DNA from 3 places in the Kocuria sp. BT304 genome. Region 1 is predicted to be linked to each of the others. Evidence: predicted binding sites of a transcription regulator. Region 1 holds the regulator's gene; each other region holds the start of a gene.
The links. Region 1 encodes HrcA, which represses chaperone genes, less so after heat shock. Its sites were predicted from a motif close to TTNGCACTCGNNNNNNNCGAGTGCNAA; they were not measured.
Positions count from the first base shown of each region.

Region 1 (4,859 bases):
CCGGTCCCGCTCCCCCGCCGTGAACATGCAGCCCGCGCGGGTGCCCCTGCCGTCGACGAGGTCGAGGGGCTCACCGGCACGCAGCCGGCGCACGGTCACCGCGTGCCGGGCCTCCGGGCCCGTGACCTCCAGGGTCCCGCCCGGGGCCGCCGCGGCGAGCTCCGGGGCGGGGACGTGGAAGACCGGGTTCGTCACTGCTCGTTGAACCGGCCGCGCAGCCGGGAGAAGAACCCGCCGGAGTGGGAGGTGCTCACCGTGGTGCCGTCCGCGGAGTCCTCGTCGCGCAGCTCGGCGAGACGCTGCATCAGCTCACGCTGCTCACCGGTGAGGTTGCGGGGCGTCTCCACCTCGAAGTGCACCTGCAGGTCCCCGCGGCCCTTGCCGCGCAGGTGGGTCACGCCGAGGTGGTCCAGGGTGACCGTGGCCCCGGACTGGGTCCCGGGCTCGACCGAGACGGTGCGCGTGCCGTCGAAGGTCTCCAGGGTCACCGTGGTGCCCAGGGCCGCGGCGGTCATGGGGATGCGCAGCCGCGCGTGGAGGTCGTCCCCCTCGCGGTGGAACGTGGGGTCCGGGTCCACCTTCAGCTCCACGAAGAGGTCCCCGTTGGGGCCACCGGCGGTGCCTGCCTCGCCCTGCCCGCCCAGCCGGATCCGGTTGCCGGACTGGATGCCGGCCGGGATCTTCACGGTCAGCGGCCGGCGGTCCCGCACTCGGCCCTCGCCGTAGCACTCGTGGCACGGGTGCTCCACCACGGTGCCGAAGCCGTTGCACTGCGAGCACGGGGCCTGCGTGGTCACCATGCCCAGGATGGACTGGCGCTGGTACTGCATGTGGCCGGAGCCGTGGCACATGCTGCACGTGGTGGGGCTGGTGCCGGGCTGGCAGCAGGAGCCGTTGCACGTGGGGCACACCACGGCGGTGTCCACCGTGATGTCCTTCTCCACGCCGAACACGGCGTCCTTGAGCGAGACCCGCACGTTGATCAGTGCGTCCTGGCCCTGCTGGGTGCGGGAGCGGGGGCCGCGCTGGCCACCGGCGCCGGCGCCCTGGAAGAAGGTCTCGAAGATGTCCGAGAAGCCGAAGCCGGTGCCGGGGAAGCCCCCGCCGAATCCGGTGTCCGTGCCGTTCTCGTTGCCCGTGGCGTCGTACACACGGCGCTTCTCGGGGTCCGAGAGGACGTCGTTGGCGTGAGAGACGCGCTTGAACTCCTCCGCGGCCTCCGGGGAGGGGTTCACGTCCGGGTGGAGCGAGCGGGCCTTCTTGCGGTAGGCGCGCTTGATCTCTTCGGCGCTGGCGTCACGGCTCACGCCGAGGGTTTCGTAGTGGTCGCTCACGATGTCGTCGCTTCTGCTTTCGTCGGGTCTGTGGTCTGTGGTTCGTACGGTCTGCGCGCGGGCGCGTCAGTCCCCGAGGTTCCGGGACAGGTAGCGGGCCACCGCGCGCACGGCGGCCATGGTGGTGGGGTAGTCCATGCGGGTGGGCCCCACCACGCCCACCTTGGAGGCGGCGTGCGGACCGTAGCCGGTGGCCACCACGGAGGCTTCTGCCAGCGGGTCGTCGCACTCCTCGGAGCCGATGCGCACCGCCACCCCGCGCTCGTCCTGCTGCATGGCGGACAACAACCGCAGCATGGTGACTTGTTCCTCCAGCGCCTCCAGCACCGGGGAGATGCTCTGGGGGAAGTCCCCGCTGAAGCGGGCCAGGTTGGCGGTGCCGGCCATCACCAGCCGGTGCTCGTCCGACGCCGCCGCGAGCACCGCCAGTGCCTCGCTCACCCGGTCCCCGGCGTGCCGCAGCGCCTCGGGCAGCTCCTCGGCCAGTCCGGCCACGCGGCCGGGCACGGTCTCCAGGGTGCTGCCGAGAACGCGCGCGAGCACGCGGGCCCGCAGCTCGAGCAGCTGCACCTGGTCCAGGGGCTCGGCGAGCTCCACCGCACGCTGGGCCACCCGCCCGGACGTGGGGATGAGGATGACCAGCACGGTGCCGGCACCCACGTCCACGAGCTCCACGTGGCGCACGGTGATCCCGGCGCGCACGGGGTACTGGATCACGGCCGCCTGGTGCGTGAGCTGGGCGAGCAGCCGCACGGTGCGCTCCATGACGTCGTCGAGGTCGTGGGCGCCCTCCAGGAACACCTGGATGGCCCGGCGCTGGGCACCCGTGAGGGGCTGCAGCGCGGCGATCTGGTCCACGAACACGCGGTACCCCCGGTCCGTGGGGATCCGCCCGGAGCTCGTGTGCGGAGCCACGATCAGCCCGGCCTCCTCGAGGGCAGCCATGTCGTTGCGCACGGTGGCGGAGGACACCGGAAGCCGGTGGCGCTCCACGAGGGCCTTGGAGCCCACCGGTTCCCGCGAGTGGACATAGTCCTCCACGATCGCCCGCAGGATCTGCACCCGGCGCGGGTTCTCCATGCTCCTCACCTCCCGTGGCTCGTGGGTCGGCGGGTCCGTGCCCGCCGTGGCCGACCACTAATTTTGGCACTCATCCGCGCACAGTGCTAATCCCGGTGCCCGCCACGGGCCGGGCAGGGCCCCGGGTTTTGGTACGCTCGCCGCTGATCCAGCCACCGGCACGAGGAGCAGACCGTGAACGCACCCGGGTGGGGCTGGGGCCCCCAGGACCTCAGCAGCCCCGAGGTCTCCCGCACCGGCCCGTCGTCCCGGGAGCTGCCGGTGGAGCGGGACATGGTGCTCGAGGACGTCGAGACCGGGTGGGTGGGCGCCGTCGTGAGCGTGGAGACCATCGGCGGGATGCGCGTGGTGGGCCTTGAGGACCGCCACGGGCGCGTCAAGACCTTCCCCCTGGGCCCGGGCTTCCTGCTCGACGGCGAACCGGTTCGCCTCACTCCCCCGGCCACGACGCCCGCCCCCGCCGCCAGGCGCATCACCCGCTCCGGGTCCGTGGCCGTGGAGAACCTGCGCGCCTCGGTGGCCAAGGAGTCCCGCGTGTGGGTCGAGGGGTACCACGACGCCGAGCTGGTCGCCAAGGTGTGGGGCCACGACCTCGCCGTGGAGGGGATCGTGGTGGAACCGCTGCACGGCATCGACGACCTCCCCGGGGCCATCCGGGACTTCACCCCGGGCCCGCAGCGGCGCCTCGGGATCCTCGTGGACCACCTGGTGCCCGGGTCCAAGGAGTCCCGCATCGCGCAGCAGGCCATGCGCGTGCCCGGAGCGGTGGACAACGTGCTGATCCTCGGGCACCCCTACGTGGACATCTGGCAGGCCGTGAAGCCCTCCGCCCTCGGGATCCCCGCGTGGCCCGTGATCCCGCGCGGCGTGGACTGGAAGACCGGCATGGCCAAGGCGCTCGGACTGCCCCACCGCACGCCGCAGGACGTGGGACGGGCCTGGCAGCAGATCCTCACGCGCGTGGACAGCTACGCGGACCTGGAGCCCGCCCTGCTGGGGCGCGTGGAGGAGCTCATCGACTTCCTCACGGCGCAGGCCGGTCCCGCCATGTGATGTGCGCCGTGGCACGGGGCGGGGCCGCGCCGGTAGGATGGCCGGACCAGACCCCCGCATCCACGTCTGGACCGGCCACCGCCCCTGAAAGGGACACCCACTCGTGACTGACGTTGCCCCCGCGCGCCCCGCATCCTCCGGCTCCACCGCTCCCGCCCCGTTCGACTCCGTGGCCGCCGTCGCGCAGCCCCTGGACGTGGACCAGGACCGGCAGTGGGCCACGCTCGCGCACCTGGGCGGCGTGGTGGGCGTGCTCCCCAGCTACGTGATCCACCGCGTGTTCAAGGACCGCGGCCCGTTCACCGCCCAGGAGTCCCGGGAGGCCGCGAACTACACGCTGCTGCCCAGCATCGTCGTCCTGGCCGGGATCGTGCTGTCCCTGGTTCCCGTGGTCGGGGGCGTCTTCTCCGTCATCGCGGCCCTCACGTGGCTCGCACTGGCCGTCACCTCGGTGCGCGCCGGGATCAAGGTCAACCGCGGTGAGCCGCACCAGTACCGGTACAACACGCACCTCTACGACACGCTCTCCGCCCGACGCGGCTGAGGCGCCTGCAGAGGCGCACTCGGCGACGACGCCCCGGGTCAGTGCCTCCGCCCTGCCCGCCGCCCCGCGGCGCTCACCAGTCCAGCAGCCGCCGCGTCACGGCGTCGGCCATGAGGCGCCCGGCGTCCGTGAGCACGGCGGTGCCCGCCAGCGCGGCGGGGCCGTCCAGCCAGCCGTCCGCGATCAGTCCGGCCACGGCGCGGCGACCTTCCGGGCGCAGGGAGGCCACCGGGAGGCCCTCGCTGATCCGGATGCCGAGCATCACGTGCTCCACGTACTGGGTGTCCGCGTCCAGCGTCTCGCGCCCCACCGCGGGTGAGACCCCCGCGCGGACCCTGTTCGTGTAGGGCAAAGGGTGCTTGAGGTTCCACCAGCGCACCCCGTCCACGTGGGAGTGGGCCCCGGGCCCGATGCCCCACCAGTCCTGGTTGCGCCAGTAGGCGATGTTGTGCGCGCTGCGGTTCTGCTGCGCGGTGCGACCGTGCGCGTCCCGCGACCAGTTGGACACCTCGTACCAGGCGAACCCGGCATCGCGCAGCATCCGCTCCGCCAGGGTGTACTTGTCCGCCTGGTCGTCCGGATCCACCTCGGGCACCTCGCCGCGGCGGATCTGGGCGGCCAGCTTGGTGCCGTCCTCGATGATCAACGAGTACGCGGAGACGTGGTCCGGCTCCATGGCCAGGACCGCTTCCACGGAGGTCTCCCAGTCCCGCAGGCTCTCCCCCGGCGTGCCGTGGATCAGGTCCACGCTCGTGCCCAGCCCGCGCTCCTTGGCCCAGCCGACGGCGCGCGGCACGTTCGCGGGGGTGTGCGTGCGTTCCAGCACCGCCAGCACGTGCGGCACCGCG
Region 1 is NZ_CP030039.1:1,591,305-1,596,163, forward strand. Features, by position in the region: gene DNL27_RS07080 (16S rRNA (uracil(1498)-N(3))-methyltransferase) at 1-195, opposite strand, end outside; gene dnaJ (molecular chaperone DnaJ) at 192-1,334, opposite strand; gene hrcA (heat-inducible transcriptional repressor HrcA) at 1,401-2,414, opposite strand; gene DNL27_RS07095 (DUF3097 family protein) at 2,589-3,467, shown strand; gene DNL27_RS07100 (DUF4870 domain-containing protein) at 3,571-4,011, shown strand; gene hemW (radical SAM family heme chaperone HemW) at 4,085-4,859, opposite strand, start outside.

Region 2 (4,859 bases), 720 kb from region 1:
ACGGCGTTGAAAGCGAGCGACCAGTTCTCCACGTACAGGATCGACGCCACGCCCTGGGAGCGGAAGGACGCCGCGTCCGCCACCGGGTAGAACAGCCACAGCAGCAAGAACGTCCCCAGGATCACCAGGGTGGCCAGCGGCAGCAGCCGCTTGAACGTGTGCAGCCAGTACCGGCCCAGCCCGAGCGGCCGCCCACCCTCGATCTTGTGCACGAAGGAGAGGGTCATGAAGAACGCGGAGATGAACAGGAAGATGTCCACCCCGCCGGAGACCCGCCCCACGAACACGTGGTAGACCACCACGAGCAGCACCGCCACCGCGCGCAGGCCCTGTACCTCGGGGCGGAACCCCGAGTACCGCGCCACGCGCTCGGAGGGGGTCGAGCTCGCCGCGGTGCCGACGCCCGGACCTCGGGTGTCCCAGGGCGGGGTCTTCTCGGGATGCAAAAGCGGGGGTGGGGGGAAGCGCATCGCGTCAGGCTATGCCAGGCGCGCAAGCGGGGCCAACCCGGGCACTGCTCGTGGGTCTCCCCGAACGGCCTCGTGCCCGGGCACCCCGGACGACGCCGCTCGTGCGGGAGCCGCGTGGCGTGGCACCCCCGCCGCGGGCAGCGCAGCGGCCCGCTCCGTGTGGAGCGGGCCCTCTCGCCGTCCCTGGCCCGGCGCGCGGTGCGCCCGGGAGAACGCCCGACGGCCCGAACGATCCCGGGCACGGCAACGGCGGCCCACTCCCTCGGGAGTGGACCGCCGTTGCGTTCACCCGCTCAGCCCGGGGCGCCCCCGCCGGAGCGGGCAGGGCACCCACGGGAGCGCGGGACCGGGATCAGTCCTCGTCCTGGTCCTTCTTCTCGGCGACGAGAGTCTCGGTGGTGAGCACCAGGGCCGCGATGGACGCCGCGTTCTGCAGGGCGGAACGGGTGACCTTCACGGGGTCGATGATGCCCGCCGAGAGCAGGTTCTCGTACTCGCCGGTCAGGGCGTTGTAGCCATTGCCCGGCTCCATCTCGGCCACGCGGGAGGCCACCACGTTGCCGTCCTGGCCCGCGTTCTCCGCGATCCAGCGCAGGGGCTGGGTCAGGGCGCGGCGGACGATGTTGACGGCCGTGGCGGCGTCGCCCTCGAGGCCGAGGTCCGTGCCGTTGAGGGACGCGGAGGCGTGGACCAGCGCGGAACCGCCGCCGGCCACGATGCCCTCCTCGAGCGCAGCACGCGTGGAGGACACGGCGTCCTCGATGCGGTGCTTGCGCTCCTTCTGCTCCACCTCGGTGGCGGCGCCGACCTTGATCACGGAGATGCCGCCGGCCAGGCGCGCGAGGCGCTCCTGCAGCTTCTCGCGGTCCCACTCGGAGTCCGTGCGGGCGATCTCGGAGCGGATCTCGGCCACGCGCTCGGCCACGGCGTCCGAGGACCCGGCACCGTCCACGAGCGTGGTCTGGTTCTTGGTCACCGTGATGCGGCGGGCGCGGCCCAGCTGGGAGAGCTCCACGCCCTCCAGGGAGATGCCGAGCTCCGGGGTGATCACGGTGGCATCCGTGAGCACCGCGAGGTCCTGCATGATCGCCTTGCGGCGGTCGCCGAAGCCGGGGGCCTTGAGGGCCACGACGTCCAGCGTGCCGCGCAGCTTGTTGACCACCAGGGTGGACAGGGCCTCGCCCTCGACGTCCTCCGCGATGATGGTCAGCGGCTTCTTGGCCTGCAGCACCTTCTCCAGCACGGGCATGAGGTCCTGGATGGCGGAGATCTTGCCCTGGAACAGCAGCACGTAGGTGTCGTCCAGGACGGCCTCCTGGCGCTCCTGGTCCGTGATGAAGGACGGGGACAGGTAGCCCTTGTCGAACTGCATGCCCTCGGTGACGTCCAGCTCCACCTCGGTGGAGGAGCCGTCCTCGATGGTGATCACGCCGTCCGTGCCCACGGTCTCGAAGGCGCGGGCGATCAGCTCGCCGATCTCCTCGGACTGGGCGGAGATCGCGGCCACGTGCGCCACGTCCTTGCCCTCCACGGGACGGGCGTTGTCGAGCAGGCGCTGGGACACGGTGGCCACCGCGGCCTCGACCCCGCGCTTGATGTCGCTGGGGGCGGCGCCCGCGGCCACGTTGCGCAGGCCCTCCTTCACAATGGCCTGGGCGAGCACCGTGGCGGTGGTGGTGCCGTCACCGGCGACGTCGTTGGTCTTGGTGGCCACTTCCTTGGCCAGCTGGGCGCCGAGGTTCTCGTACGGGTCCTCGAGCTCCACCTCACGGGCGATGGTCACGCCGTCGTTGGTGATGGTGGGCGCGCCCCACTTCTTGTCCAGGACCACGTTGCGGCCGCGGGGGCCGAGGGTGACCTTGACGGTGTCGGCCAGGCGGTTCACGCCGGCCTCGAGCGCTTTGCGAGCGGTGTCGTCGAACACCAACTGCTTGGGCATGTGAGTTGCTCCTTAGGGAACCGGGAAAGAGTGCGGAGACGACGTACGCGGTGCCCGCGCGGCCCGTTGCCGGGCGGTCGGGCACCGCGTACGAAAAGGGTGTGGAGAAGTTACTTCTCGATGACGGCCAGCACGTCGCGCGCCGGGAGCACCAGGTACTCCTCGCCGTTGTACTTGACCTCGGTCCCGCCGTACTTGGAGAAGATGACCAGGTCACCCTCGTTGACGTCCACGGGGATGCGGTTGCCCTTGTCGTCCACGCGGCCCGGGCCCACGGCCAGGACGGTGCCCTCCTGGGGCTTCTCCTTGGCGGTGTCCGGGATGACCAGACCGGAGGCGGTGGTCTGTTCAGCGGCCAGCGGCTGAACCACGATGCGATCCTCGAGGGGCTTGATGGAGACCGACACGATCTCTCCCTTTCTTCTAGGCGTGTGAGACGGTGTGCGTCCGCCGCGTGCCATGGGGTCCCATGACGGCGAGCGCCACAGGCCAGTTGGCGTGCCAACCGTCGTCGCGGTGCCGATTGAGCGCCTGGCCTTTAGCACCCTCCCTGGGAGAGTGCTAATAGCACTGTAGGGACGCGGGACGCGCCCGGTCAAGGCGCGCCCGCGCCACTCCCCTGTGGGCTGAACCGGGCCTCCGGGCACGTCCCGTCACGACGCCGCCCGGTCCCCTCGACCGCCTCGCCGCACCGTCCCCGGGGTCGCGCGAGCACGTTCCCGCAGCGCCGGCGCCCGGATCCCGCGCGGGGGCGGCCCGCTCCGTGCCCGGAGAGGGCGAGGTGGCGCGCCCGGGCGAGGAGCGGCGTCGTGACCCTCAGTAGTAGACCGCGAGCCGTCCGCCGGGGCCGTCGTGGCACGTGACCGGGGTGTCGAAGACGCGGGTGAGGGTCTCGTCCGTCATGATCCGGACGGGCGTGCCGAACTCCACGACCTTCCCGTCCTTGACCGCGCAGATCCGGTCCGCGTAGTGGCTCGCGAAGTTGATGTCGTGCAGCACGATCACCACGGTGCGCCCCAGCTCGTCCGCCACGCGGCGCAGGTGCTGCATCATGTGCACCGAGTGGCGCATGTCCAGGTTGTTCAGGGGCTCGTCCAGCAGCAGGTAGGCGGTCTGCTGGCACAGCACCATGGCCACGTAGGCGCGCTGGCGCTGCCCGCCCGAGAGCTGGTCCAGGTACCGGTCCTGGAGAGGGCCCAGGTCGAAGAACTCGATGGACTCGGAGATGATCCTCTCGTCCTCCTTGTTGATCCGCCCCCGCGTGTACGGGAAGCGGCCCAGGCCCACGAGCTGGCGCACCGTGAGCCGCGCCGTGAAGTGGTTCTCCTGGCGCAGCGTGGACACCACGGTGGCGAGCGTGCGCGGCGGGGTGGTGGTGACGTCGTGGCCGCCCACCACCACGGTCCCGGCGTCCGGGCCCAGCAGCCGGCCCATCATGGTCAGCAGGGTGGACTTGCCCGCCCCGTTGGGTCCCACGAGGGCCGTGATGCCGCCCTCGGGGATCTCCAGGTCCACCGGCCCGATGGCGGTGTCCGTCCCGTACTGCTTGATCAGTCCGTCCAGCCGGATCACAGTCTGCCCTTTCTCAGGATCACCACGAGGAACACGGTTCCGCCCACCAGCTCGATGATGATGGACACCGCGCCCTCCGCGTAGAAGACGTTCTTGAGGATGAAGTAGGCCCCGGAGAGCACCGCGAAGCCCAGCAGCACCGCCATGGGGAACACGAAGCGGTGCTCGTGGGTGTCCGCGAACTGGTAGGCCAGGGTGGCCACCAGGAACCCCAGGAACGTCATGGGCCCCACCAGGGAGGTGGACACCGCCATCAGCACCGAGACCCAGAACAGGGTGATCACCAGTTCCCTGCGGTGCTCCAGCCCCAGGTTCGTGGCCACGTCCCGCCCGGCGGCCATCACGTCCAGCCTCCGGGAGCGCAGCAGCAGCGCGGCGGTGCCCGCCGCGCACAGGGGCACCGCCAGCGGGAAGTAGGCGGGGTCCGCGTTGGACACAGAGCCGAAGAGCCGGGCGCTGAGCACGTCGAACTCGCTCGGTGACAGCAGCCGCTGCATGAACGTGGACAGTGACCCCAGCCCGCCGCCCAGCACGATGCCGATCAGCAGCATCACCTGCACGTTCGCATGCTTGCCGGACAGCAGCCGCCCGTACAGCACCAGGGCGAAGAGGACCATGAGGGCCACCTGCAGGGCGTACTGCGTGAGCCCCTGCACCGCGGAGACCCCCGCGACGCCCAGCGCGTACACCGCGGTGGTCTGCACCAGCACGTACAGGGACTCGAAGCCCATGATGGACGGGGTGACGATCCGGTTCTCGGCCGCGGTCTGGAAGGCCACGGTGGCCATGGCCTGGCACACGGCCACCACGGCGATCACCACCACGGCGCTCGCGCGAGCCCCGGCAATGCGCCAGAACCCCGCGGTGCCGAACGGCAG
Region 2 is NZ_CP030039.1:875,632-880,490, reverse strand. Features, by position in the region: gene DNL27_RS04035 (acyltransferase family protein) at 1-470, opposite strand, end outside; gene groL (chaperonin GroEL) at 823-2,409, opposite strand; gene groES (co-chaperone GroES) at 2,520-2,816, opposite strand; gene DNL27_RS04020 (ABC transporter ATP-binding protein) at 3,226-3,981, opposite strand; gene DNL27_RS04015 (iron chelate uptake ABC transporter family permease subunit) at 3,978-4,859, opposite strand, start outside.
Region 2: a site for HrcA is predicted at 2,948-2,974, ahead of groES (co-chaperone GroES). Genes of this name have one in related genera too.

Region 3 (4,859 bases), 1.1 Mb from region 1:
CCGTGCAGGGCGGAGATCCCGCCGACCGCAGCGGTGACCACCACGAAGCGCGGGGTCCGCGCGGGCACGGACCACGCGAGGAACCGGGGCAGCGGGTCTCCGCGCAGTCCGGCGGTGCGGGCGTAGAGCTTGTAGGGGGTGCCCCGCAGCGGGCCCAGGAGCACGGCCGTGAACCCCCGCGCGGCCATCTCCCGCTCCACGCGCTCGACCATGGCGGGGGAGACCGCGGGGATCCGGGCGAGCATCCTGGCCGAGTCGTCCCCGGTGGCACGCGCGCCCCAGCGGTGCACCACGGCGCCGCCCACCAGCGCGCCCGCCGTGGCCGACGCCGCGCCCGTGAGCCCGCGGGGCAGGTTCCGGAGGGCGACCGCGGAGAGCCACACGTCCGGGACCACGAAGAACGCAGTGGCCTCGGCGAACCCCCACAGCCCGGCCACGGCGTGGTCACGCAGCGCGCTCACCGTGCTCCTCCGCTCCGGGGCGCGCACGGTGCGTCACGGCGGCTCCCGGGACGGCGCGCGGCCCGTCTCCGCAGGTCAGCCGTGCCTGGCGCGAGGGCCAAGGTGGTGCGGGCTCTTCAAAGGTGCTGCTGTGCACGGTGGTCTCCCGGTGGGATCGAGGTGGCGCGGTTGTGGACATCCAACCACCACGGGCCAGCGGGTATGCCACTGTTGGCGCAGATCCACAGTCCCCACGGCCCGAGGAGACGCCGCATGGCCACCACCGATCCCCTGCGCAGGCCCATCCCGCAGCGTTCCGCCGGGTGGGCCACCGCCATCGCGGGTGCCCTGCAGCGCGCGGGCCTGCGCCCCAACCACATCTCGGTGGCCTCGGTGCTCGTCTCCCTGGTGGGCTGCGGGTGCCTGGTGGTCTCGGTCCACGCGGACGACGCCGCCCGCGCCCTCTCTCTCGTCCTCGCCGCGCTCTGCATCCCCCTGCGTCTGCTGTGCAACATGTTCGACGGGATGCTCGCCGTGGAGGGCGGGCTGCGCACCCCCACGGGGGAGCTCTACAACGAGGTGCCGGACCGGATCTCGGACCTGGCGCTGCTCGCGGGGGCCGGCTGGGCGGCGTCGTCCGTGGCGGGCGGTGCAGCCCTGGGGTGGCTGGCCGGGAGCCTCGCGGTGCTCACCGCTTACGTGCGCACCCTGGGCGTGAGCGCGGGGTGCGCGCAGCAGTTCGGCGGGGTGCTGCCCAAGCAGCGGCGCATGTGGCTGCTCATGGCAGGGATCCTGCTGAGCGTCACCGACCCGTGGTGGGGGTGGCCGCGCGGGACCGTTCTGTGGGTCACGCTCGTGCTCGTGGTGCTGGGGTGCGCGCTGACCGTGGCCACCCGGCTGCGGGCCGTGGCGCGCGAACTGCGGGAGAAGGGGTAGGCCGTCATGATGATCGGACTGCTGGGCGGGCCCACGTGGTGGTTCCTCGCCGGACTGCTGGGGTTCCTGGTGCTGGCCACCGTGGTGGCGGAGCTGATGTACCGGCGCACGGCGTCGGAGGGGCTGCGAGCCACGCTGCTGAACGTGCGGCAGCGGATCTTCGCGTGGTGGATCATGGTGGCGGTGCTCGTGGGCAGCCTGGCGCTGGGGGAGACCGCCGTGGTGCTGCTGTTCCTCGCCCTGTCCCTGCTGGCCCTGCGGGAGTTCGCCAACCTGCTGCCGCCCGGGGAGCGGGACCGCCGGGTGCTGACGTGGATCCTGGTGGTCCTGGCCCCGCTGCACTTCTGGTTCGTGTGGGAGCACTGGTACGGGATGTTCGCCATCTTCATCCCGGTGTACGCGTTCCTGTTCCTACCCGTGCTGCTCGCGCTGTCCGGGCGCACGGAGTCCTTCCTGCACCGGGCCGCCCTGAGCCAGTGGGGTCTCATGGTGTGCGTCTACGCCCTGAGCTACCTCCCGGCCGTGCTGCAGCTGCCCGTGGCCATCCATCACGGCAAGGCCGCGGCGGACGGTTCCGCCGTGGGGTCTGGTGGCGTGGAGGCGGGGGCACTGCTGCTGTTCCTCGCGGTGGTGGTGCAGGGCTCGGACGTCCTGCAGTACCTCTGGGGCAAGACCATGGGCCGGCACCGGATCGCGCCCACCGTGAGTCCCAACAAGACGTGGGAGGGCTTCGTGGGCGGGGTCCTCTCCGCCACGGCCCTGGGCGCCGCGCTGTGGTGGCTGACCCCGTTCACCCCGTGGCAGGCCGGGGTGCTGGCCCTGGTCTCCTGCCTGCTGGGCTTCCTGGGCGGGCTCGTGATGAGCAGCCTCAAACGGGACCGCGGCATCAAGGACTTCGGCGCCCTCATCCCGGGTCACGGCGGGATCCTGGACCGGATGGACTCCCTGATCTTCGCGGCACCGGTGTTCTTCCACCTCACCCGGTTCTTCTTCGCGGGCTGAGCCGCGCACCACCGCGCACCGCCGCACAGCATGGGCGACGCCGCGCGCACCGCCGCACTCCACGGGCGACGCCGCGCACGCCGTCGCGGGCGGTCCCGGAGGAGGACCGGACATCGCGACGCCGCGTCGGCGGCTCCTCACGCGGTGGGACGGACGCTACGGGGCCCCGTGCGTGGAATCCCCGTCGGGCATGCCCGAGGGCCCGCGGGAGATCCCGCGGGCCCTCGTGGCTCACTCAGTGCATCCCGGGTGATGCCGGGGCGCTCAGCTCTCTGAGTCCTCGGAGGACTCGGTCTTCTGCTCCTGCTGACCGTTCTCCAGCACCACGCTGTCCTGGTTCTGGCCCGTGGCCACCTGGATCTTGCGCGGCTGGGACTTGGGGGACACAGGGATGGTCACGGTGAGCACGCCGTTGTCGTACGCGGCGGTGATGTTCTCCGTGTCGATGCCCTGGCCCAGGTTCAGCTGGCGGACGAAGGAGTGGTTGCGGCGCTCGCGCACGATCCACTTAGTGTCCTTCTCCGCGGAGGGCAGGCGGCGCTGCGCGCGAATGGTCAGCAGCTGGCCGTCCACGTCCACGTCCACGCTGGTGGGGTCGATGCCCGGGAGGTCCGCGGCGAGGTAGTAGTTGGAGCCCCGGCGGAACAGGTCCATGGGCATCTGCTCCAGGCCGTTGCGGGTGGAGAGGACCTGGTTGGCGAAGTTCTGGACCTCGGTGAACGGATCGAAAGTAGCCATGACAGTCATTCCTTCCATGTGCGTGACCTCCGTGGAGCGCTCGGCCGCTGGTGTCCGGATCCGGCGCTGTCACGTTTCTTGAGTCCCACTGACTCAACTACGAAAAATATAGCACTCGGTCCAGCAGAGTGCCAAGGGTTCGGGCACCTATCTTGAGCGGACTATGCTCAAGGCGAGCGGCGGTGCTTCCACGGACCCTCGCCCGGCCGTCACGGGAGGTGACGGGCCCGAAAGGGTGGGGCGGGCGGCGTCGTCGTTCCTAGAATCGAAGCACCGGAGACATCCCCGACAAGAAGGAGGACACCGTGCCGAAGGCGAAGAAGAACGGCCGCGCGCGGCAGGACGAGATTCCGTCCACGCTGCGCCGCTCCGACGAGAAGGCGCAGGACACGTTCGCGCAGGCGTACGACTCCGCACAGGAGAAGTACCAGGAGGAGTCCCGCGCGGCCCGCACGGCGTGGGCCGCGGTGAAGCACACCCACGAGAAGGTGGGGGGCCACTGGGAGCCCAAGGAGGAGAACGGCCCGTCGGACGCCAGCGCGGAAAAGGGTGGGCTCAACAAGGAGGACACCGCCGGCGGCGTGGACGCGAACGCCTCCAAGGAGCACCTCTACGAGATCGCCCAGGAGCTGGACGTCCAGGGCCGTTCGGGCATGACCAAGGACGAGCTGGTGGAGGCCATCGGGAAGGCGAACGACAAGAGGACGCGGGAGGCGCGGGACTGAGGTGACGCGAAGCGTGAACTCCGGTTCCTGTGCATCGGGACCGCCTCCCCTCAGCTCGAACCAGGGGTTTTCTCGGCAGTCATCGGTGTCGCGCCCCGCACTACGCTTCACGAAGGGCCCGGTACGAGCTCTACTCCCACGTCTTTGTTGATGAGTCCAAAGTGGGCGGCTACTACGTGGTGGCAAGCACGGTTGCCGCCGGAGACGTGAACCGCGCCCGAAAGGCTGTTCGGTCCTTGGCGCTGTCTGGTCAGAAGAGGATCCATTTTACCGATGAACGCGATGACCGCCGCAAGAAGCTGCTGAAGGAGTTCTCCGCCCTCGACACCGTGGTGAACGTGTACGTGGCGCGAGGGCTCAGAGACAAGGAAGCCAGGCCGCTGTGTCTGGGGCCCTCGCGCGAGATGCTGCGGCCAGCGGCGCGGACCACTTGTGGGTGGAAAAGGACGAGTCTTCGTATGCCCACGACAAGAAGATCATCGGGCAGGCGCTCCAGTCCTCCGAGAACCGACCGCGCTACGACTTTCCCAGGGCGCACGAAGAGACACTGCTCTGGGTGTCCGATGCCGTGGCGTGGTGCTACCAGAAGCGTGGCCGCTGGACGGGATTGGCCGCTCCGCTGGTGGCTGACGTGGTGGAGCTGACCTGACCTGTTATAAGCGCCTGTTAAAAGCGCGAGCCAGGCTCGTCGGACCGTGCGGATGACTGCCTGGCCTACTTCTCGGCGCTGGTGCTCCTCGCGAGTCCCACTATGGCCACCCCCGGGTCGGACGTCACGCCCTTGAGCGGCCACACGGGCCACCTCCGCCCTAGAGCACCCGCCCCAGGAACACCGAAGCGGTGGTGTCCCGGTGGAAGGACTCCACCGGTTCGTAGCCGCGGTTGCGGAACATCGCGATGCCCTCGGTCATCTCGGGGTTCAGGGAGACCACCGCGGTGCTGGCGCCGAAGGAGCGCACCTTGTTCTCGAGCGCCCGGACCAGGGTGCGGGCGTGGCCCCGGCCGCGGTGCTCCGGCG
Region 3 is NZ_CP030039.1:2,731,339-2,736,197, reverse strand. Features, by position in the region: gene DNL27_RS11990 (hypothetical protein) at 1-461, opposite strand, end outside; gene DNL27_RS11985 (CDP-alcohol phosphatidyltransferase family protein) at 714-1,376, shown strand; gene DNL27_RS11980 (phosphatidate cytidylyltransferase) at 1,383-2,378, shown strand; gene DNL27_RS11975 (Hsp20/alpha crystallin family protein) at 2,643-3,116, opposite strand; gene DNL27_RS11970 (ChaB family protein) at 3,422-3,841, shown strand; gene DNL27_RS11965 (hypothetical protein) at 4,278-4,490, shown strand; gene DNL27_RS11960 (GNAT family N-acetyltransferase) at 4,651-4,859, opposite strand, start outside.
Region 3: a site for HrcA is predicted at 3,225-3,251, ahead of DNL27_RS11975 (Hsp20/alpha crystallin family protein). Genes of this name have one in related genera too.